Regions from separate parts of the Pseudoflavonifractor sp. HNCC25GI2 genome, predicted to be linked through region 3. Evidence: predicted binding sites of a transcription regulator. Region 3 holds the regulator's gene; each other region holds the start of a gene.
The links. The regulator Rex, encoded in region 3, represses fermentation and respiration genes when NADH is low (regulators of the CRP and FNR family bind a similar motif). The targets are predictions, from matches to a motif close to ATTGTTAANNNNTTAACAAT.

Region 1 (7,551 bases), on a different contig from region 3:
TGCCGGTGGAGCGCCGACGGCGGAGAGCCGGAGGATGGCTGGGACCCAGTCCCCATGAGCCAGTCGGTACAGAACCATCAGCTGGCCCGACGGACCATCCAGTCCTATGAGTATCTCTACGGCACAAGTGAGTATCGGCTGTTCTCCCACACCCAGGGCTCCCGCACCCTGATGCTGGTGGAAAGCACGGGCGCCCCCCACGTTGCCGGTCTGGACAATCTGGTCCTGGGCGTGTGGGATGAGAATGCCCAGGATTTCACAGGAGAAAGCTATCTCATCGGCGGCGACAACGGCCTCTGGTCCACCTGGGCGGAGGACGGGGACCTGTGGCTGCTGTGCTCCAACTCCACCACCTACCAGGGGGATGAGACCTGCAGCGGTCTCGGCCTGTTCCGCTTCGCAGACGGCGAACTGGAGCGGGTGCTGGAGCTGCCCCAGGCTGCCCTGGACAGCGGCATTCTCCCCGACACCGAGGAGGCCCGATATCTTCTGCACCCCCAGGGCGACTCAGAGACGGGCTCCCTCTCCTACAACTTCTGGTTTGGCCGTCTGGCCATTCCCGGGGAGGGCGGCTTTGATCTCTACGAGAAGAATCCCGCCTGGTCTTCCCTCCAGTCCGACCAGAACCAGTGGCTGTACCGGGGCTTTGTCCCCCTTTCCGACCAAAAAGCCGCGGCCTTACCCGGGGGCGATCCCCAGGCGCGGAGCTACTACGCCTCTCTTCTGGAGGACGTGCTGACCGGTCAGCCTCTCCCGGATGCTCTCTACGACTTTTCCGCTGAAAGCCCCGCCTCCCCGTCCCAGTATATCGAGAACCGGTTTGGGGTCTATGATGTGGACGGGGACGGCCGTGAGGAGCTTTTGCTGTCCCTCTACACCACCATTGTCGCCGGGCAGGGCACCTATGTACTGGACTACCGGGCGGACACGGACACCCTCCTGCTCCAGAGCCCGGACCGGTTTGGATTGGAGCCCAGCTTTTATCAAAACGGTGCGGTATGCTCCCCCTGGAGTCACAACCAGGGCTGGGGCGGACGGTTCTGGCCCTATACGGTGTACCGGTATGAGCCCGGGAGTGACAGCTACTCCTACGCAGGCTCGGCAGACGCCTGGGACCGGGAGATTTCCGACCAAAATGCGGACTTCCCCGCCTTTCCGGAGGATCTGGACGTGAGCGGCAGCGGTTTTCTCTACTATCTGGACGGAGACGAAACACCGGTGGATGAATCAGTCTATCTCCAGTGGCTGGAGGGGCACACGGGGGGCTCCGATCCCATGCCGGTGCAGTGGTTCGCTCTCACCGAGCAGAACATTGCCCGGCTGTCCGGCTGAGCAAGTGCAGGCTCCGTTCCCTTTGCCCTATCATCTCACTAAAACATTACCGCACTTTCCTCTTGCACCGCGGCAAAAAAACAGGTATACTGTGTTTCAAGAGAGCGGGACCGGTTTATCCGGTCAGACCCTGCCAGAAGGATGCTGGCAACCATTTTACATTATTTTAGGAGGAACACAGTATGAAAGTCGCACTTTTCGGCGCCGGCACCATGGGCCGCGGTATCGCACAGGTCTTTGCCGCCAAGGGTCACACCGTCCTGATGTACGCCAGCAGCCCCGCGTCCGCCCAGCGTCATAAGGATACCTTGGGTAAGTCCCTGCAGAAGCGGGTGGAGAAGGGCAAGATGGCTCAGGAGGCCGTGGACGCCCTGATGGCCAACGTCCTCATTCCCCAGACTCACGAGGAGGCCGCTGACGTCGATCTGGTGATTGAGTGCGTCAAGGAAGAGATGGCCACCAAGAAGGAGCTGCTCCATGAGCTGGACGGCTTCTGCAAGGAGGGCACTATCTTCGCCTCCAACACCTCCTCCCTGTCCATCACCGAGATGGGCAACGGCCTGAAGCACCCCGTCATCGGCATGCACTTCTTCAATCCCGTCCCCTCCATGAAGCTCATCGAGATCATCCGCGGTGCCAACACCACCCAGGAGACCTTCGACTTCATCTATAACCTCTCCAAGGAGATCGGCAAGGAGCCCGTTGAGGTGGCCGAGGCCCCCGGCTTCGTGGTCAACAAGATCCTCATCCCCATGATCAATGAGGCCATCGGCCTGGTGGAGACCGGCGTGGCCAGCGTGGAAGACATCGACAAGGCCATGATGCTGGGCGCCAACCACCCCATGGGCCCCCTGGCTCTGGGCGACTTCGTCGGCCTGGACGTGTGTCTGGCCATCATGGACACCCTGTATACCGAGACCGGCGATCCCAAGTACCGTCCCGCCCTTCTGCTGAAGAAGATGGTCCGCGGCGGTCTGCTGGGCCGCAAGTCTGGCAAGGGCTTCTACGACTATTCCAAGTAAGGTGCTATGCTTCGAGGCCCCGGTCCACAGGACCGGGGCCTCGTTTTTCTCTCCGTTCTTTTGACGCTATTTTACGGAAATTTCACCATTTTTTGTGCCTTTTGATGCCTCTTTCTGTTTTTGCCAAAACATTTCCACAAAAACTGTGCATTTTACCAGACATCTCCCCCTTGCACTCCCCCGGGAAAACCGTTATAATTTTAACAGTAAAATTCCTTTGCCGCGCGTACATACTTTAACGCAACAGCGGGGGCTGCCCGTGTTGCGGTTTTTTCGGGCTTTCTTTGTTAAAAATATAACAATATTCCCGGCCGCGCGGTACCAAACCTCATATCGTCTGCTCCCTCGTCCAGCGCCGTCCGTCCCGGTCAGACGGGCCCCGCTTCGGCAAAGAGCGTCTACGATGATGTCAGTTAAGTATTAAAAACTAGGAGGACTGAAAAATGGATTTTCACCTGTCTAAGGAACAAGAGATGGTCCGCAAGATGTACCGCGAGTTCGCCGAGAACGAGGTCAAGCCTCTGGCCGAGGAGATCGACGAAGAAGAGCGCTTCCCCATGGAGACCGTGGAGAAGATGGGCAAGCTGGGCATGATGGGCATCTACTTCCCCAAGCAGTACGGCGGCGCCGGCGGCGATGTGCTGTCCTACGCCATGTGCGTGGAGGAGCTGGCCAAGGTGTGCGGCACCACCGCCGTTATCGTTTCCGCTCACACCTCTCTGTGCTGCGCCCCCATCTTTGAGCACGGCACCGAGGAGCAGAAGATGAAGTACCTGCCTGACCTCCTGTCCGGCAAGAAGATCGGCGCCTTCGGCCTGACCGAGCCCAACGCCGGTACCGACGCCTCCGGCCAGCAGACCACTGCCGTGCTGGAGGGTGACCACTACGTCCTCAACGGCTCCAAGTGCTTCATCACCAACGGCACTGTGGCCGAGACCTTCGTGGTCTTCGCTATGACCGATCCCAAGGCCGGCAACCACGGCATCTCCGCCTTCATCGTGGAGAAGAGCTTCCCCGGCTTCTCCGTGGGCAAGCACGAGAAGAAGATGGGTATCCGCGGCTCCTCCACCTGCGATCTGATCTTCGAGGACTGCATCGTGCCCAAGGAGAACCTGCTGGGCAAGGAAGGCCAGGGCTTCAAGATCGCCATGCAGACTCTGGACGGCGGCCGTATCGGCATCGCTGCTCAGGCTCTGGGTCTGGGCGAGGGCGCTGTGAACGAGGCCGTCAAGTACACCCAGGAGCGTATCCAGTTCAAGAAGCGTCTGAGCCAGTTCCAGAACACCCAGTTCCAGCTGGCCGACATGCACACCCGGATGCAGGCCGCTCAGTACCTGGTGTACGCCGCCGCTACCAAGAAGCAGAACCACGAGCCCTACGGCATGGACTCTGCCATGGCCAAGCTGTTCGCCGCTGAGGCCGCTAACGACGTGACCCGCAAGGCCGTGCAGCTGTTCGGCGGCTACGGCTACACCCGTGAGTATCCCGTGGAGCGCATGATGCGCGACGCCAAGATCACCGAGATCTACGAGGGTACTTCCGAGGTTCAGCGCATGGTTATCTCCCGCGCGCTGGGTGTGAAATAAGTTAGGAGGCAGATGGAAATGAAAATCATTGTTTGTGTTAAGCAGGTCCCCGATACCTCTGGTAAGGTGGCCGTGAACCCCGACGGCACCCTGAACCGTGCCTCCATGGCTACCATCACCAACCCCGATGACCTGAACGCTGTTGAGGCCGCCCTGACCCTGAAGGAGCAGACCGGCGCCGAGGTCGTTGTGGTTTCCATGGGTCCCCCGCCCGCAGAGGGAATGCTGCGTGAGATTATGGCCCGCGGCGTGGACCGCGCCGTGCTGGTGTCCGGCCGTGAGTTCGGCGGCTCCGATACCTACGCCACCTCTCAGATCCTGGCCGCTGCCATCAACAAGATCGGCGTGGAGAAGGAAGACATCGTGATGTGCGGCCGTCAGGCCATCGACGGCGACACCGCTCAGGTCGGTCCTCAGATCGCCGAGAAGCTGGGCCTGCCCCAGGTCTCCTACGCCGCCGACATCAAGAAGGACGGCGACACCCTGACCATCAAGCGCATGCTGGAGGACGGCTACATGACCATCAAGGTCAAGACCCCCTGCCTGGTCACCTGCATCAAGGAGCTCAACGAGCCCCGTTACATGAGCGTGGACGGCATCTTTGAATGCTACTCCAAGCCCTACGAGGTCTTCGATTACAACACTCTGAAGGACGATCCCCTCATCGATCCCTCCACCATCGGTCTGAAGGGCTCCCCCACCAACATCTTTAAGTCCTTTACTCCCCCCCAGAAGGGCGTGGGCATGATGCTGGAGGGCGCCGACAAGGCCACCTGCGAGAAGCTGGCCGGCATCCTTGCCGCCAAGCACCTGATCTGATAGAAGGGAGAATTGAAGAATATGTCTACTTACAACAGTGCTGCTATCGAGGAATTCAACGGCGGCGTTTGGGTATTTTGTGAGCAGCGCCAGGGCAAGATGATGCCCACCTCCTTCGAGCTGATCTCCGAGGGCCGCAAGCTGGCCGACGAGCTGGGCTCCAAGCTGTACGGCATCCTGCTGGGCCACAACATCGAGGGCATTGCCAAGGAGCTGGGCGGCTACGGCGCTGACGGCGTGTACGTCTGCGACCACCCTCTGCTGGAGAACTACACCACCGACGGCTACACCAAGGTCATCTGCGACGTGATCCATGAGTACAAGCCCGAGGTGATGCTCATCGGCGCCACTAACATTGGCCGTGACCTGGGCCCCCGCTGCGCCGCCCGTCTGCACACCGGTCTGTGCGCCGACTGCACCCACCTGGACATCGATGTGCCCAAGTACAAGGAGTTCCTGCGTTCCGCTTCCACTCTGGCTCCTGCCATGATCGACAACATCCCCGAGGATGACCGGAACCTGAAGATGACCCGTCCCGCCTTCGGCGGCCACCTGATGGCCACCATCATCTGCCCCCGCTTCCGTCCCGCCATGGCCACCGTCCGTCCCGGCGTTATGAAGAAGAACGCCTTCGACCAGGCCAAGGCTGACGCCTGCGAGATCATCAAGCCCAACTTCTCCCTCACCGAGGCCGACATGGAGACCCAGGTTGTCGAGGTGGTCAAGGCCGCCAAGAAGCTGGTGGACCTCATCGGTGCCGACGTGGTCGTCTCCGTGGGCCGTGGTATCTCCAAGGACGTGGAGGGCGGCATCAAGCTGGCTGAGGAGCTGGCTGAGGTTCTGGGCGGCGTCGTGGGCGCCTCCCGTGCCGTGGTGGACTCCGGCTGGATGTCTGCCGACCACCAGGTTGGCCAGACCGGCAAGACCGTTCACCCCAAGATCTATGTGGCTCTGGGTATCTCCGGTGCTATCCAGCACAAGGCCGGCATGCAGGATTCCGAGTGCATCATTGCCGTGAACAAGAACGAGAATGCCCCCATCTTCGAGATTGCCGACTACGGCATCTGCGGCGACCTGTTCAAGGTTGCCCCCATGCTCATTGAAGCCATCAAGGCTGCCAAGGCTGCCAAGTAAGATTTCCTTCGCATATAAAAAGCGCTCTGCCCAAAAGGCAGAGCGCTTTTTTGTTTCCGCACCTCCGTTCCTCCGGCGGCATACAGTGAAATAGAAACACATCGCCCCAAGCGCGGACCGGCACATGCTTGCCCGTCCGTCCCTCGGCGGCGAGCGGAGGTGATATCATCAAACAGGAACTAAGCTTTTGGGTGGTGGGCGGCGACATGCGCCAGGCAAAGCTGGCCCAGCTGCTGGCCGAGGATGGCCACACCGTCCACCTCTATGCGCTCCACGCAGATCCGCCTGACGACCACCCAGGCCTTATCCATACAGACCGTCTGGACCACATCGGAAACGCCGACTGCGTCATTCTGCCCCTGCCGGTCAGCGGAGAACCGGGTATGCTCAGCGCTCCCTTTTCCGCGGAGCCCCAGCCCCTGGAGCCCATTCTGGACCGGCTCTCCCCCTCTCAATTTCTCTGCGGCGGGCGGCTGGACCCGGAGCTGCTGGCCATGGCCGGTACCCGGGGGCTGATGGTCCGGGACTACTTTGCCCGGGAGGAACTGGCCGTGGCCAACGCAGTCCCCACGGCCGAAGGCGCCCTTCAGCTGGCCATGGAGCATTTGCCCATCACCATCCACGGCGCGCGGGTGCTGGTCCTGGGCTTTGGACGGGTGGGGAGGCTTACCGCCCAGCGTTTTGCCGCCCTGGGGGCCAGGGTCAGCGTGGCCGCCCGAAAGTACGAGCAGCTGGCCTGGGCCCAGGCCATGGGCTTCGGCACCGAGCATCTGGAGCAGCTGGCGGGCTGGCTGTGCAGCTACAACCTGGTGATCAATACGGTTCCCGCCCAGGTACTGGGCCAAAAGGAACTGGAGGATCTGCGCCGGGACTGCCTGGTGCTGGATCTGGCCTCCAAGCCGGGCGGCGTGGATCTGGCAGCGGCAGGGGAGCTGGGGCTGACGGTCATCTGGGCCCTCTCCCTGCCGGGCAAGGTGGCCCCGGTGACCGCCGGCGCGGCCATCAAGACCACAATCTATAATATGCTCCATGAATTGGGCCGCTGACGGCCCGGAAAGGAAGGTTCTCTTGGACAACATCACTGTGGGATTCGCCGTGTGCGGCTCCTTCTGCACCCACGCCAAGGCTATGGCTGCCCTGGAGCAGGTGCGGGCCCGCTGGCAAAATGTCATTCCCATCGTCTCCGAGTGCACCGCGGAAACGGACACCCGCTTTGGAAAGGCCCACGACCTGATGCGGGAAATGGAGCGCATCTGCGACCACCGGGTCATTGCCTCGGTGAAGGCCGCCGAGCCCATTGGCCCCCAGCATCTGCTGGACCTGCTCATCATCTGCCCCTGTACCGGCAATACGCTGGGCAAGCTGGCCTCCGGCGTAACCGACTCCAGCGTTACCATGGCCGCCAAGGCCCACCTGCGCAACAGCCGCCCTCTGCTTATTGCCCCCTCCACCAACGACGGGCTCTCCGGCTCCGCGGCCAGCATCGGCGCTCTTCTGAACCGGAAGTACATCTATTTTGTCCCCTTCGGGCAGGACGATCCCGCCAAAAAACCCACCTCCCTGGTGGCGGACTTCTCCCAGGTGGCCGACGCCGCCCAGGCCGCCCTGGAGGGCCGGCAGCTTCAGCCTCTGCTTCTAAGAACGTAAAAAAATGCCTG
Region 2 (7,551 bases), on a different contig from region 3:
ATTTACAAGCTGGTGACCACCGAGGCGGGGGAAAAGGTGGCCCAGGTCATGATGGTCATCGGCAGCGACGAAAACTCCGGGGCCCATCCCCGGTGGCAGGACAATCTGGCCTTTGCGGTGCTGCTCCAGAAGGAGCTGGTGCGGGGCTATACCAGCCTGGCCCGGCCCATCGTACTGCGCAGCAGCAGCTACAACCAGCAGGTATCCCCCGGCTCCATTCTGGTGGAGGTGGGCGGCCACGGCAATACCCTCACCGAGGCCATCAACGGGGCGCGGATGTGGGCGGACAATGTGGCCCGCACCCTTCAGACCCTGAAGACAGGGCAGGGGTGAGGGCCAAAAGAGAGCGCTTGAAAAAGCCCCTCTTTTTGTGTAAACTGAGGCAAAGGGGGCAGAGACATGAAAAAGTTTGAATATAAGTTCGCGGACATCAAGACCCCGCTGGGGCTGGACTGGGGGAAGAAGCTCCGGGAGATGGAGCAGCAGTGGAATCAGCTGGGGCAGGAGGGCTGGCAGTTCTGCATGAGCGGAAACGGCGTGCTGGTCTTTATGCGGGAGATTGAGGAATGAGCCACGAGGACTATATGCGCGAGGCATTGGCGCTGGCCCGCCAGGCGGCGGAGGAGGGCGACGTGCCCGTGGGCTGCGTCATTGTAAAGGACGGGGCGATTGTGGGCCGGGGCCGGAACCGCCGGGAGGAGCGGGGGGACGCCACCGCCCACGCCGAGCTGGAGGCCATCCGGGACGCCTGCGGGCGGCTGGGCAGCTGGCGGCTCCACGGCTGTACCCTGTATGTCACTCTGGAGCCCTGTCCCATGTGCGCCGGGGGCATCATCAACGCTCGGATTGAGACGGTGCGCTACGGGGTTCGGGATGAGAAGGCGGGCTGCTGCACCTCGGTGCTCAACCTCTTTGAGGAGCGGTTCAACCACCACCCCCGCATCTACCAGGGGCCGCTGGAGGAAGAGTGCCGGGCGGTGCTCCAGGATTTCTTTGAACACTTACGGGGTGCGGACCCCTTGGAAAAGATTTAAAGCTTTTGTAACAATTGAAGGTGTCTTTTTTAATAAAACGCGGATATACTGATACTCGCAAGGCAAGAACATCTTTTCATTCTATCCTCCAATTTTGAAGGACCAACGGGTCGCTCCGTTGGTCCTTCCTCCTTTTTTCCGGCACGCACAGAGGAAAAAAGAAGAAAATTCCTCCAAACCGGGGGATATTTAAAACTTATGTAACAACTTTCGTTGGAATTGTTCACAACTTCTGTGTATTATAAAATCTGCAAGAGACAGTTCGTTTCATTTTAATCCTCTTTTTCAACGGTAAGACCCGGACGCTTTGGAGCTGGCGTCCGGGTTTTGCTATGTCCGGAAGTGCCGAATTATATACGAAAACCCCCGGGACTGCCGCGTCCCGGGGGTTTTCGCTCTATGAAATTCCTGCCAGATCACAAGGCAAGGCAAGTGCAGGAATGACTCAGCACTTCTCGAAGATGGTGGCAACGCCCTGGCCGCCGCCGATGCACAGAGTGGCCAGACCCTTCTTGGCGTCGTCGCGCTTCTGCATCTCGTGGAGCAGGGTGACGATGATACGGGCACCGGAAGCGCCCACGGGGTGACCCAGAGCAATGGCGCCGCCGTTGACGTTGACCTTGCTCATGTCGAACTTCAGCTCGCGGGCCACGGCGATGGACTGGGCAGCAAAGGCCTCGTTAGCCTCGATGAGGTCCATGTCCTCGATGGTCAGGCCGGCCTTGGCCATAGCCTGACGGGAAGCGGGCACGGGGCCCACTCCCATGATCTTGGGATCCACGCCGCCCTGGCCCCAGGAGACCAGCTTGGCCATGGGCTTCAGACCGTACTTCTCCACGGCCTCGCCGGAGGCCAGGATGATGGCGGCGGCGCCGTCGTTGATGCCGGAGGCGTTGGCGGCGGTGACGCGCTGCTGACCCTTGTCGGGGGACTCCTGAATGCCGGTGGGCTCAAAGGTGTGGACAACCTGGGGAGCGGGGGACTCGGGACCCACGGGGAAGGCGCCCTTCAGCTTGGCAATGCTCTCGGGGGTAACGCCGGCGCGGGGGAACTCGTCCACCTTGAACTCCACCATCTGCTTCTTCTGCTTCACCATGACGGGAACGATCTCGTCGTTGAAGCGGCCGGAGGCCAGAGCAGCCTCAGCCTTGTTCTGGGAGGAGGCGGCGAACTCGTCCAGCTCCTGGCGGCTGATGCCCCACACGTCGCAGATGTTCTCGGCGGTGGTGCCCATGTGGTAGTTGTTGAAGGCGTCCCACAGGCCGTCCTTGATCATGGTGTCGATGACCTTCTTGTCACCCATGCGGGCGCCCCAGCGCTCAGCAGGCAGGGCATAGGGGGCAGCGGACATGTTCTCGGTGCCGCCGGCCACCACGATATCGGCGTCGCCGGCCAGAATGGTACGGCCGGCCTCGATGACGGACTTCATGCCGGAGCCGCACACCATGCCCACAGTGTAAGCGGGAACAGAGGCGGGCACACCGGCCTTCAGGGCAGCCTGACGGGCCACGTTCTGGCCCAGACCAGCGGTGAGGATGCAGCCGAACATGACCTCATCCACCTGCTCGGGCTTCACGCCGGCGCGGTTCAGGGCCTCCTTGATGACGATAGCGCCCAGGTCAGCGGCGGGGGTGTCCTTCAGGGAGCCGCCAAAGGAACCGATGGCGGTACGGCAGCAGTTGACAACATAGATTTCCTTCATAGTGTCTGAAACCTCCAAATTTTGGTTTTGACGCCCCAGAGGACGCCCGGAATTTCCGCTCTTATGCTGATTATATCGGAGCGGGCCCCAAAAAGCAATCAATTTTTCTGCGCTTTCTGGCTGCATTTCTGTCTGAGAGTGACAAGAGCCCCCGAAAACGGGGCGAAACCCTCTCCCTTTCCCACAAAATCGTTAAAATTTTCACAAAAATTTGAATTTGAACTTTTTTCAAAAAAACGCCGCCCGGGGCAGGTGCTCCGGGCGGCGGAAGAGGGGGATGGGCAGAGGGTTCAGCCCAGAGGATAGACTTCGGCGCTGGGGCCATCCGTCTGGGGCTGGCTCTGGGTGCCGGGAAGGGCGTCGACGGTGCTCTGGTGGGCGATGAGGTAGTACTGGGTGTTGAGACCGCCGTACTGCTCCAGCCAGGCCAGGGTGTTTTTTGCGTTGGGGGTCAGGGTGATGGACAGGTCGGAGGAATAGGTCTTTTCCACGTTGCCTGAGAGGTCCTGGGTCAGCTCAAAGGTAAAGCGCAGGTCGGTTTGATAGGTGTTGTCCCAGCGCTCCTGGTCGGGAATGGCGTAGCGCACGCCCAGAGTGCCCGCGGCGAAGTCCTCCTGTACGGCCTCCCACAGCTGCTCCAGCTGCTGGGGGGTGGCGCCCTCCAGATAGTAGGGGTCCTGATACTGGGGGTCCTGGCCGCTGCCCTCGGCCCGGGGCAGCTCCACCCCGGAGAGGCAGACCTCCACCAGGCGGCCCGCCCCATAGTGGTCAAACGCATAGGCCTTGGCCACCAGCTCCCGGTTCTGGAGCAGAGCGAAGTACTGTCCGGACACCGTGCTGGGATCCTCCGACTCGCTGCGATAGATGGGAATGGAGTGATACTGGCGGTTCACAGTGGTGCCGTTGCCCAGAGTATAGTAGAGGGACAGGGAGAAGTAGTTGTCTCCGGGGTCGTAGGAGGGGGAGTTGTACTGGGCCCGGTCCCGCTGGGCCACCACGGCCTGGTGCAGGGCGATAAAGGGCGCCATATCCTCCGGGTCGGTGAGCTCCAGCACCAGCTGGCGGCCGTCGTCGTAGGGCTCGCCCAAGTCCAGCACAACGGAGAGGGAGGCCACCTGGTCCGCCTTGGGGACCCGGGTCTCGATGCCGAAGACGTCGGCAAAGCAGCCCCCACACAGAAGGCTCATGACCACCAGGGCAATGAGGCCACGCTTCCAGGCGCCCAGCACCCGGAAGGACTTTTTCAGCAGCATCTCGGCGGCGAAGAAGCCCACCACCGACCACAGCACCACGCACACGGACAGGAAGGCGGCGTTGTCCGACCAGGAGAAGAACAGGGAGGTGGCCATGCCGAAGGAGAGGCCCACGCAGAAGGTGACGCCCCACTGGAAGATGGGGCGTACCACCCGGAAGGAGACCACGTCTCCGGCGGACTCCACGTGCCGGCGGCGGTAGAGGAGGAGGGCCAGCAGGGCCAGCACCAGTCCGGCCACGGCATAGCCGGCCACGGTCAGGGGGGAGGCCAGCTCATAGGAGATGGGAACTGTGGTATAGTCGGCCGCATCCACAACCTGCCAGCGGCAGGCGTCGGACAGGGTATAGAGGGGGGTGAGCAGGTCCATCAATGCGTAGGAGGCGGAGGTGCTGTACCCGTAGAAGAACTGGGAGAAGAGGAGGGTCAGCAGGCCGTACAGCCCCCACACCAGACCGTTGAGGATGGCATAGAAGGCGGGAAGGGCCAGCAGGTGGCCGGTAAACATGGCGCAGAAGGCGGCAAAGGAGAAGAAGAACAGGAAGGTGGCACTCTGGACCAGCAGCCAGATGCCCAGGCAGGACAGGGCCTCCAGCCAGGCGTCGGGGGGCAGAAGCACCATCTCAATGGCGGCGGTGCACAGGGCCACCGCCAGGTGGGGCAGCAGGCCGAAGGACAGTCCGGCCAGGTACTGGGTGGTAAAGAGACCCTCCCGGCGCAGAGGCAGGGCGTGCATGGCGCAGCTGGAGCGGGCGTTGTAGAGGTAGCCGAACACCGCCATGGCGCACAGCAGGCCGAAGATGCAGGACACCCACACGCCGAAGGACAGCCAGGAGGGGAATTCCTGGGCGGCCGACAGCATCCAGTCCTGGACGTCCACGGCGCCGTAGCCCCGGGAGCGGCCGCCGACAAACTGGTTGAGCAGATACAGGGGCAGGGCAAAGGTCCACGCCGCGGCGTACAGGGCCCACAGGGGCCAGAACCGGCCCATGGTCTTGCGCCACAGGGCGGCATTAAAGAACGATGTCCCGGACCGCATAGTCCTCACCTCCCAATTCATAGATAAAGATTTCCTCCAGGGAAAGGGGCAGAGCCTCCATCAAAATGGGGTTCAGGGGGGCCATGCGGGCCTTGATGTCCGCGGGGCTGCCCCGGAGAATGAGGGTAAACACCCGGCCCACCTGGGCAGTGTGGAGGATGTGAAGGTCCTTGGGGAAGGCGGGGGGCTCCGCCTGAGCGAAGGCGATCTGCAGCTTCACAATGTTGTCCTGCAGGTCGGTGAGGGAGCGCTCCAGCAGCACCTTGCCGTGGGAGAGGATGCCCACGTGGTCGCACACATCCTCCAGCTCCCGCAGGTTGTGGGAGGAGATGAGCACCGTGGTGCCCCGCTGGGCCACATCCCCCATGAGGAGGGACCACACCTGGCGGCGCATCACCGGGTCCAGGCCGTCCACCGGCTCATCCAGCACCAGCAGCTTGGGGGCGCAGCACAGGGCCAGCCAGAAGGCGCTCTGCTTCTGCATGCCCTTGGACAGGCGGCGGATGGGCTGGCGGTCGTCCACCTCGGGGAAGGCCTCCCGCAGGGCATGGTACCGCTTGTCGTCAAACTGGGGGTAGATCCCGCGGTAGAACTTCATCATGTCCCGGGTGGAGGCGGAGTTGAAGTAGTAGAGCTCGTCGGGAATGACGGCGATGCCCTGTTTGACGGCGGGGTTTTCATAGACCGGCTGGCCGTCCACCAGCACGGTGCCCGAGTCGGGGCGGTAGACCCCGGCGATGTGGCGCAGCACCGTGGACTTGCCCGCGCCGTTGGGGCCCACCAGGCCGTAGATGGAGCCGGGCTCCACCGTCATGGTCAGACCGTCCAGGGCCCGGAAGCCGTCGAAGGTCTTGACCAGATTGTTTACCTTAATCATTGGGTACATCCCCCTTCCTTTGCCCGCACCCGGGCCCGCAGCGCCTCTCCCGTCAGACCCAGGAACAAAAGCTCCGCCGTGGTCTGGTCAAAGACCTGCAGAAGCTCCTCCTTCCGACGTCCGTCCACCCCTGTGTGGGGGGCGGCGAAGGAGCCCTTGCCGGGCACCGAGTAGAGGTAGCCCTCGGCCTCCAGGGCCTCGTAGGCCCTCTGAATGGTATTGGGGTTGATGGCCAGAGAGGAGGCCATGGACCGGACCGAGGGGAGCTTTTCTCCCTCCCGGATGGCGCCGGACACCATCAGCCGGCGCAGCCCTTCCTTTACCTGTTCGTAGATGGGGCGGGCGTCCCGGTAATCCAGATTCAGCATGGATGCCGTCTCCTTTCCCACAGGTCCGGCGTTGGCCGGACAAACTGTATGAAGTGTACTAGTACACATTAGTATAAGGGAGGCCCTGTGGAAAAACAATTAAGAAGCCTTTAAGATTTTCTTACAAATGGAAAAGCGGGAAAAAGTATGACAAAACCTTAACAGAACAGCCCTTGAAACTCTTGACGGCTATGGTATGATAAAGGTGAAAAGAAGCCCCCGGCCCCGCCGGGCGGTAAGGAGGATACAATAAAATGTTTCAATCCATCGGATTTATCGGCACCGGGCATATGGGCTCGGCTCTGGCCCGGGCGGCGGCCAAGGGTGCGGCGGGTGTGCCGGTCTACCTGTCCAACCGTTCGCCGGAGAAGGCTGAGAAGCTGGCCGTCGAGCTGAATGCCAAGCTGTCCGATAACCGGACGGTAGCCCAGCAGTGCCAGATTATTTTCCTGGCGGTGAAGCCCCAGATGATGGCCCGGGTGCTGAAGGACCTGGCGCCCACGCTGGCTGCCCGGAAGGAGCGGTTTGTACTGGCCTCCATGGCCGCCGGCCTGACCGCCGAGACCATCCAGAAGATGGCCGGGGGTAAGTATCCTGTTATCCGCCTTATGCCCAACACCCCGTCGGCTGTGGGCGCAGGAGTGGTGCAGTACTGCGGCCTGGACGTGACGGAAGAGGAGCTGGAGGCCTTCGGGGCGCTGCTGGCTCCGGCCGGCCTGGTGGACCGGGTGGAGGAGCGGCTTATTGATGCGGCCAGTGCTGTATCCGGCTGTGGCCCGGCCTTCCTCTATCTATTTCTGGAGGCTCTGGCCGATGGCGGCGTGGCCTGCGGCCTGCCCCGGGACAAGGCCCTGGCCTACGCTGCCCAGATGGCCCAGGGAGCGGCGAAGATGGTGCTGGAGAGCGGTCAGCATCCTGGTGCCCTGAAGGATGCGGTGTGCTCTCCGGGTGGGTCTACCATCCAGGGCGTGCGCATCCTGGAGGAGCAGGGCTTCCGGGCCGCTGCCATGAACGCGGTCATTGCCGCCTACGAAAAGACGCTGGAGCTGGGCAAGGGCTGAGGCCCGCCCGGTGGAAAATGAGGTGTAGTTCTTGAGAATTGTAGTGAAGGTGGGTACCTCCACTCTGGCCCACGCCACCGGGCGGCTGAACATCCGCCACGTGGAGGAGCTGGTGAAGGTGCTGTCCGACTTGAAAAACGCGGGGCACGAGCTGATTCTGGTCTCCTCGGGAGCCATTGGCATGGGAGTGGGCAAGCTGAACCTGCCCGGCCGCCCCA
Region 3 (7,551 bases):
GAATCGCGTTGTAGGCTTCAATGGCGGAGTTCACCGCGTTGATCAAAGCCGTACTGGAGACAGTGGCGGAGGTCACAGCGTCCACATCCTGATTCAGAACCAGAGCGTCGCTGGTGTCCAGGCCAATGTAGTTCTCCCAGTAGGAGGGAGTACCGGCAACCTTGCTGCCGATGCCCTTGGTCTCAGCCTGCTCGGTGACCTTGATCTGCTTGATGGTGCCGTCGGGATTAATGGCAGTCATAACCACTACGTCACCGCCGTAGCCCTTGGCAGAGCTGGTGATGACAACGCCCACATCGTTGGTGGACTTATAAATGGCGGAGACGTTGTCCACGCTGACACCGGTGATCTCCTCAAAGCCTTCGGCCTCGGGCAGCAGCTCGGTACGGGACTTCTCCTCGGCCAGGCGGGTGGCCTCCTCGATGATGGGGGCAGTGACCTGGTTGGTGGCAGCCAGGGCGCCGGTCACCACGATGCAGATGATGACCAGAACCACAATGGGCTTAAATACTTTGTTCCAGCTACTCATTTCGCGGCACCCTCCTTGCTCTTTTTCACCTTGGCGATGCCCAGCTTATCCTGGCGGGTCAGCACTTCAATGTAAGGAACCACCAGATTCATCAGCAGGATGGCGAAGGACACGCCCTCGTTCATGGTGCCCAGGAAGCGGATGGCACAAGTGATGACGCCCAGGCCGATGCCGAAGACAATCTTACCCTTGCGGGTGGTGGGAGAGGTGACATAGTCGGTAGCCATAAAGAAGGCACCCAGCATCAGGCCGCCGGAAAGCAGCTGATAGACGGGATCCTCACCGGCGATGAAGCTGAGCACAGCCACAGTGGCCAGATAAGTAACGGGAATGGTGGGGCTGATGACCTTGGTCCAGATGAGGTACAGGCCGCCGATGATCAGGGTGATGGCGCAGGTCTCGCCCAGCACACCGCCGTGGGTACCCAGCAGCAGAGTGACATAGTCAACGCCCTCGGAGTTGGCCAGAGGGGTGGCGGAGGAAACCGCGTCGGCGGGGAAACCGTAAGCGGACATACGGCCGGCAAAGCCCATGGCCATAGCGATACGGCCCACGATGGCGGGGTTGGCGAAGTTGTAGCCCAGACCGCCGAAAAGCTGCTTGACTACCACGATGGCGATGAAGGCGCCCACGACGGGCATCCAGTACGGCAGCGTGGAGGGCAGGTTGAAGGCCAGCAGCATGCCGGTAACCACGGCGGAGAAATCGCCGATGGCCACCTCACGGCCCATCAGCTTGCAGTAGGCCCACTCAAAGAAGACGCAGGCCGCCACAGTAATGGCAGTGAGGATCAGGGAATTGATACCGAAGATAATAACAGACGCAATCAGGGTAGGAACCAGGGCCAGGCACACCCGCTGCATGATCTTCTGGGTGCTGTCGGGGCTGGTAATATGGGGCGCGGCAGTAACGATCAGCTTATTGGCCATTACTTCTTACCTCCATTCTTCATCATGATCTTTGCCAGGGCGATGGAGGGGGCCAGCGGCCGCTTGGCGGGGCAGACAAAGGAGCAGGTGCCGCAGCTCATGCACAGATCGGCATTGAGCTCCTGCAGCAGCTCCACATTGCCGGCGTTGTAGGCCTGGACAATCTCCTTGGCGGACAGGCCCAGAGGACAGGCGTTGGTGCAGCGCCCGCAGTGGATGCAGTTGGTGGGCTTGGGAACGTGGGCCCACTTCTTGGAAAATGCCAGAACGGCGTTGTTGTTCTTCAGCACGGGCTGAGACAAGTCGGCAATACAGTTGCCCATCATGGGGCCACCGTAGAGCACCTTGCCGGGCTCGTCCGTCAGTCCGCCGCAGAAGTCCAGCAGCTCCTGAACGGGAGTGCCGATAACGACCTCCACATTCTTGGGCTCCTTGACGATGTCGCCGTCTACGGTCAGGCGCTTGGTCACCAGAGGCATGCCGGTTTCCAGGTACTTGCCCACAAAGGCCACGGAGGTGACGTTCATCACGATAACGCCCACATCGGAGGGAAGTCCAGGGAAGGGAACCTCGCGGCCGGTGCAGTTTTCAATCAGAACTTTCTCAGCGCCCTGAGGATAGCGGCAAGGCAGGGTCTTGACCTCGATGCCGGACGTGTCGATGGCGTCCTTCATCTTGGCAATGGCCTTGGGCTTGTTGCCCTCGATGCCGATGATGCAGTGGGCGATGTTCAGATACTTCATAACCGCCTTGATGCCGCTGAGAATAAAGTGGGTATCCTCCAGCAGGCAGCGGTTATCAGATGTAATGTAGGGCTCACACTCAGCGCCGTTGATGACGAGGGTATCAATCTCGTCCAGATTCTTGGGCGCCAGCTTGACGGCGGTGGGGAATCCGGCGCCGCCCAGACCCACCAGGCCGCTGGCACGCACCGCGTCCTGGAAGGATTTCAGGTCTGTGACCTGAGGAGGAGCAATGGCGGGATCCACCTTCTGCTCTCCGTCGGGAATAATGACCACCGCAGTCTGAGCCGCCCCATTGGGAGCGGTGATGGTGGTAATCCCCTCCACCACGCCGGACACGCCGGAGTGAATATCAGAGGAGACAAATCCGCCGGACTTTCCGACGACGGTGCCTACGTACACCTGGTCGCCCTTTGCCACGACGGGAGATGCCGGTGCACCGATGTGCTGAGACATGGACAGCACAATCTTTGACGGCAGCGGCATGACTACCGTCTCAAGGTCCGAGGTCCGTTTTTCGTGCGGAACCCCAGCGCCCTGAGCAGAACGCTTGAGAAATTTACTCATTCAGATTTCGACCTCCCTATACTGCTATCGCTGGAACAGCAGGTACCTCCCTGCCCTGCCGCAAGTAGTGTCCCTCTCCCCTGCCGGAAGCGGGGGCGCACAGCAAACGGCCCTTCCCAGGGCGGAACGCACCCAGACGCCTGCGATTCACAGGCGCACGACAAAACCCGCCGGATTCAAACTTTTTTTCAAAATTTGAAGCCGTCGGTCTTGCTTGCGTCGTTTATCATACACCTAACTTGTCAAAATTGCAAGATTCTTTTCACCTCCCGGCGTAATAGCCCAACCTGGCTTTCTGCAAAAAAAGAGGTGCGGGGCGTGAAGAAATTCACGCCCCGCACCGGAGTCTCTTGCTTCTCAGCAGCAGCCGTTGTTGCAGCCGCAGTTATTGCCGCAGCCATTGCCGCTCCAGCTGTTCCCGCCGCAGCAGCAGCAAAGGATGATGATCAAAATGATGATCCACAGACAGCCGCCGCCGCCAAAACCGTTATTGCAGCACCCCATATGAGTACCTCCTGTTTTATGAAAGTTTTAAGAGGGCTGTTTGCCCTTCTCATCCCCATCATATGCACAGGCTGAAAATGGGTTCGGCTTTAAGCAGTAAATTTTTCCGCAAACACGCGCAGCATGGCCGCAACTTCGGCCCGGGTGGCGCTGTTCTGCGGGCTGAGGGTCAGGGTGCTGGAGGAGGTACTTCCAACAATTCCCTCCGCCACTGCCCAGGCAAAGGAATCCCGGGCCCAGACGCTGGCCTGGGACAAATCCTGATAGCCGGACAGGTCGGCTCTTGCGTCTGCACTCTGCCCCAGATAATTGCGCACGAAGCTGTGCAGCAGAACCACAATCTGCTCCCGCGTCACCTTCAATTCAGGGCCAAAGGTGTTAGGACCAGTTCCCGCGGTAATCCCCTGCTCGGCGCCCCACTTCACGTAAGCGGCGTACCAGGCCGAGTCCGGCACATCACTGAAGCTGGCATCTGCCGAAAGCAGCTCATCCTCCGGCGAACCGGCCAGGCGGTAGAGCACGGTCATCAGCATGGCACGGTTCATGGCCTCATAGGGGCCGAAATGAGTGGCATCCACGCCGGAGAAGAGCCCGTTTTCATAGGCGTAGCACACCTGAGTATAGAACCAGTCCTGCGTACTGACATCATAAAACGGGATGGCGGATCCGCTCCCGGCTGTGTAGGTGTAGCTGCCCTGGACTCCCATCTGGGCCGCGCCGGAGCTGACGGAAATGGAAGCGGTGGTATCCTCTCCCGTCAGATACCGGTGTCCGGTGGTAAGGCGGCTGCCGGAGGCGATCTCACTGCCCTCTGTCACATCTATGAAGGCTCCGTTGTGGGTGACCACCGCGGTGCCAGACAGCACAAACAGTCCGGATCCAGTGGTCAGCTCCACCTTATCACCACCCTTCCATTCTCTGGGCTGGAAGGAGGTACTGTAACTACCTGAAGTTCCGGTGCTCTGCCCCAGATAGCCTTGCTGAAGGGCGTCCAGAGTACTCTTGGCCTGGTCGTAGGCCTCCTGCAGCTTCTGATTGGCGGCAGTGGTACCCTGACTTACAGCACTGGGAATCACGGTGTTGTTCAGATAACTCAGCGAGATAAGGCTGTCTCCGGAGGACAGCGCATAGGCCCCGCAGGCCAGAACCAATAAAACACCGGCCGTCACTGCCAGCCGGAGGACTTTCTTTTTCATACGGACTCCTCTCCAGCATCTGTTTTCCGGTCGAATTCCCGCTGGGTGATCATGTAATTCAATGCCAGCAGACTATCGGAGAAGTGCACGGACTCCACCACGACCTGTTCCGGGTTAAAGCTGATCTCATAATTGGTAAAATTCCAGATGCCCGGCACACCGGCGGCCACCAGACGGTCGCCCATCTCCTGAGCCGCTGCAATGGGGACCGTCAGAAGTCCCACACTCACCGGATTTTTGGCCAGAAATGCTTCCAGCTCATCTGCATGATAGACGGGCACACCGGCAATTTTTGTACCTACCACCTGTTCATTTACATCAAAGGCGGCCAGAAGCCGGAAGCCGTTGCTGGAAAAGCGGAAATTCTCGATAATAGCCCGGCCAAGGTTGCCGGTACCCAGCACCACCACAGTGTGTCCCCGGTTAATGCCCAAGATTTCACCGATTTCCTCTTTCAGCGTATCCACTTTATATCCATACCCCTGCTGGCCAAATTCTCCGAAGCAGAACAGATCCTGACGGATCTGGGAGGCGGTCAGGCCCATGGACTTGCCCAGCGCGCTGGAGGAAATCCGGACCACTCCCGTCTCCTGCAGCTCGGACAGGTGCCGGTAATACCGGGGCAAACGCCGAATGACGGCCGTTGATACTTTGGAATTTCGTTTCATCATTGCTGCTCCCTAACTGTTTGGAGGTAGTGCGGGCAGCCCTGGACTTGAGACCTCAGAGCGGGTCTCCGGTCGTCTTCCCACAGCCCCATACTGCCCTCATTTTACTATAACAGTTTACCCGATCTCCTCCCCACTGTCAAATTCTTTTCCTTTCCAGTCAACGGTGCGTTGGTTGCAATCCCGGTTCTCATTTGGCATAATGACATCTGGGAGGGATCGTTATGAATCAAACAAAAATCGGACTGCTTATCCGGATGCTGCGCACCGAGCGGGGTATGACCCAGCGCCAGCTGGCCGGCGTCCTGGGAATCACCGACCAGGCGGTCTCCAAGTGGGAACGCGGCCTTTCCCATAGTTAAAGAAGTGGACCACAACCCCACGCTTTTACTTCACCCTCAGGCCCACCGCAAAAACTCATCCCCCGCAGGGGATCACAGCGACGGAATATCCCACGGGGCCCAGTTTCCCATCTCCACCCAAACCCACGGCGGGGATATTCCATGGAGCGGAACCAACCTTATTCCCCGCCTTGTACCCAGCTTTCTGCATAGCATCCAGGCCCCACCCGTGGCGGGCCACCCAGCCACCGGCACACACACAGCCACCCTCTGAACAACAAAAAACGGCCCTTTTCGGACCGTTTCAAATGACCTTGCAATCTTTCCCATTCTGGAGTAAAATAGTTTCATCGAGATAAATAGAGGCAGGACGTGAGGTGTTGCGAGCACCCCACGCCCCTATGCAGGAGAAGGGACCTCCCACACAATAGCATTTCGCTACGCCTTTTCTCATTATAGCCGCTTTGGATTTAATTTACAAGGTGGTTGTGATGGGCTTTGTGTCGTACCTCAATGCGGTGTAGGGAATATACAGCCCTGCGCCGCTTTTATTTATCTCGGCGGGAACGCCCAACGGGGGACCGGGAGCAATCCCACCCCCAGCGGGCCGGACCGTTGAGAGGCAATAAAAAAGCCGTCACTGTGACGGCATAGGAGGAAACCATAATGAAAAAGGCTTTGATATTGGGCTTGTCTCTTTCACTGGCCCTGACCCTGACCGCCTGTGGTGGTTCCAATGACAACACCGCTGACAGCACCCAGGACACCAGCACCCCGGAAGTTACCCAGCCCGTGGACACCAGCACCCCCGAGGTGGAGCAGAACACGCAAACCACCCAGGGAAACCCGGAGCAGACACCAGCTGTTGAGGAAACCACCACTCAGCAGGCTACTCAGACCAGTCAGCAGACCCAGGTACAGCCAGAGGTCAAGTTATTCAATGATTGTAATGAAACGGTGTATGCCACGGAGACAGTAAACATTCGTTCCAGTTATAGTGCTAGCAGCAACAAGTTGGGTTCATTAACCAAGGCCCAATCAATCAAGCGTACCGGAACTGGTACCGGAGCTGCAGCAGGTTGGAGTCGAGTAGAGTTTAATGGTAAGGAAGCATATATCAATTCCAGTTACTTAAGCACCACGAAGCCCCAGGTAAGCACAAGTACCAGCAAGCCCAGCACCTCGAGTGGAACTTCAACCAGCAAACCCAGCACCTCAACTAGTAAGCCAAGCACATCAACAAGCAAACCCAGCACATCAAGTGGCTCCAGTACTTCTGGTAGCTCTGGGGCCCCAGTTTTTAAGCCAACACCTGGGCATACTAGTGGTAATCAAACTCTAACAGATGACAGCGATTTTGGTGATATGATAGGTAATAATGATGATAGCAATGTAGGCGGTTACTACAATCCAGAAACAGGTGAGTTCTTCCAGTAAGGAGGGATAGTAATGACAGCCAGCCGCGCCCTTGGCGCCACCGGCACACTCCCCACAAAACGGCATCCTATAGAATCAGAGGCTCCCAACCTGGGGGCCTCTTTTTTTGTCCCCTCAGCCCCTGAGGGCGGCACATCTATTCCCCATTGGTCCCATAATCGTGTTGGCCCCAAGCCAACACCAAGGGGGCGAGCGAGCGGCGCAGGCGAAAGCCGAAGCTGCCGCCCGCCCTCTTGTCAGTTGTAAGGCCCCCGTCATGTGCCGCCCGGTCAGATGCCTCCCATATCTAGTAGGAGGCATTTAGTGTACTCCGGTGCAATCCTGTGTCCTAAAGCAAGTGTTACCTTTAGGGCACTTCTGTACCGTGTACCATTCTCACTTCTGTTTCTAAAATGGCAACAAACCTTGCCGCTATTGGCATTACCAGCCCCACGGCCTTGTTTTATACTGAAATCAGACAAAGCCCCTCCCACTCAAAAATTTTCCCCACCATACCCTGACAAACACCCTCTCAAATGTCCGTATTATGTGACGATCTATTTTGAACGAATGGAGATGATGCCCCATGTCCCCCGATGACATAAGCAGCCTACAGGGCCACACATATACCGCCCCGAACGGTCAGCAGTATTTTCAG

Region 1: a site for Rex is predicted at 2,638-2,657, ahead of AC3YUO_RS02625 (acyl-CoA dehydrogenase). Genes of this name have one in related genera too.
Region 2: a site for Rex is predicted at 2,925-2,944, ahead of AC3YUO_RS10835 (acetyl-CoA C-acetyltransferase). Genes of this name have one in related genera too.

What each region holds. Positions count from the first base shown of each region.
Region 1 is NZ_JBYUOW010000002.1:9,949-17,499, forward strand. Features, by position in the region: gene AC3YUO_RS02615 (hypothetical protein) at 1-1,332, shown strand, start outside; gene AC3YUO_RS02620 (3-hydroxyacyl-CoA dehydrogenase family protein) at 1,515-2,354, shown strand; gene AC3YUO_RS02625 (acyl-CoA dehydrogenase) at 2,798-3,940, shown strand; gene acrB (acryloyl-CoA reductase electron transfer subunit gamma) at 3,959-4,759, shown strand; gene acrA (acryloyl-CoA reductase electron transfer subunit beta) at 4,781-5,893, shown strand; gene dpsA (dipicolinate synthase subunit DpsA) at 6,022-6,939, shown strand; gene AC3YUO_RS02645 (dipicolinate synthase subunit B) at 6,923-7,540, shown strand.
Region 2 is NZ_JBYUOW010000009.1:26,458-34,008, reverse strand. Features, by position in the region: gene spoIIP (stage II sporulation protein P) at 1-333, shown strand, start outside; gene AC3YUO_RS10845 (hypothetical protein) at 400-570, shown strand; gene AC3YUO_RS10840 (nucleoside deaminase) at 567-1,034, shown strand; gene AC3YUO_RS10835 (acetyl-CoA C-acetyltransferase) at 1,480-2,736, opposite strand; gene AC3YUO_RS10830 (hypothetical protein) at 3,027-5,027, opposite strand; gene AC3YUO_RS10825 (ABC transporter ATP-binding protein) at 5,002-5,904, opposite strand; gene AC3YUO_RS10820 (GntR family transcriptional regulator) at 5,901-6,272, opposite strand; gene proC (pyrroline-5-carboxylate reductase) at 6,527-7,333, shown strand; gene proB (glutamate 5-kinase) at 7,365-7,551, shown strand, end outside.
Region 3 is NZ_JBYUOW010000005.1:136,145-143,695, reverse strand. Features, by position in the region: gene AC3YUO_RS08880 (RnfABCDGE type electron transport complex subunit G) at 1-529, opposite strand, end outside; gene AC3YUO_RS08875 (RnfABCDGE type electron transport complex subunit D) at 526-1,458, opposite strand; gene rsxC (electron transport complex subunit RsxC) at 1,458-2,768, opposite strand; gene AC3YUO_RS08865 (hypothetical protein) at 3,126-3,272, opposite strand; gene AC3YUO_RS08860 (S-layer homology domain-containing protein) at 3,362-4,468, opposite strand; gene AC3YUO_RS08855 (redox-sensing transcriptional repressor Rex) at 4,465-5,139, opposite strand; gene AC3YUO_RS08850 (helix-turn-helix transcriptional regulator) at 5,361-5,498, shown strand; gene AC3YUO_RS08845 (SH3 domain-containing protein) at 6,144-6,914, shown strand; gene AC3YUO_RS08840 (hypothetical protein) at 7,480-7,551, shown strand, end outside.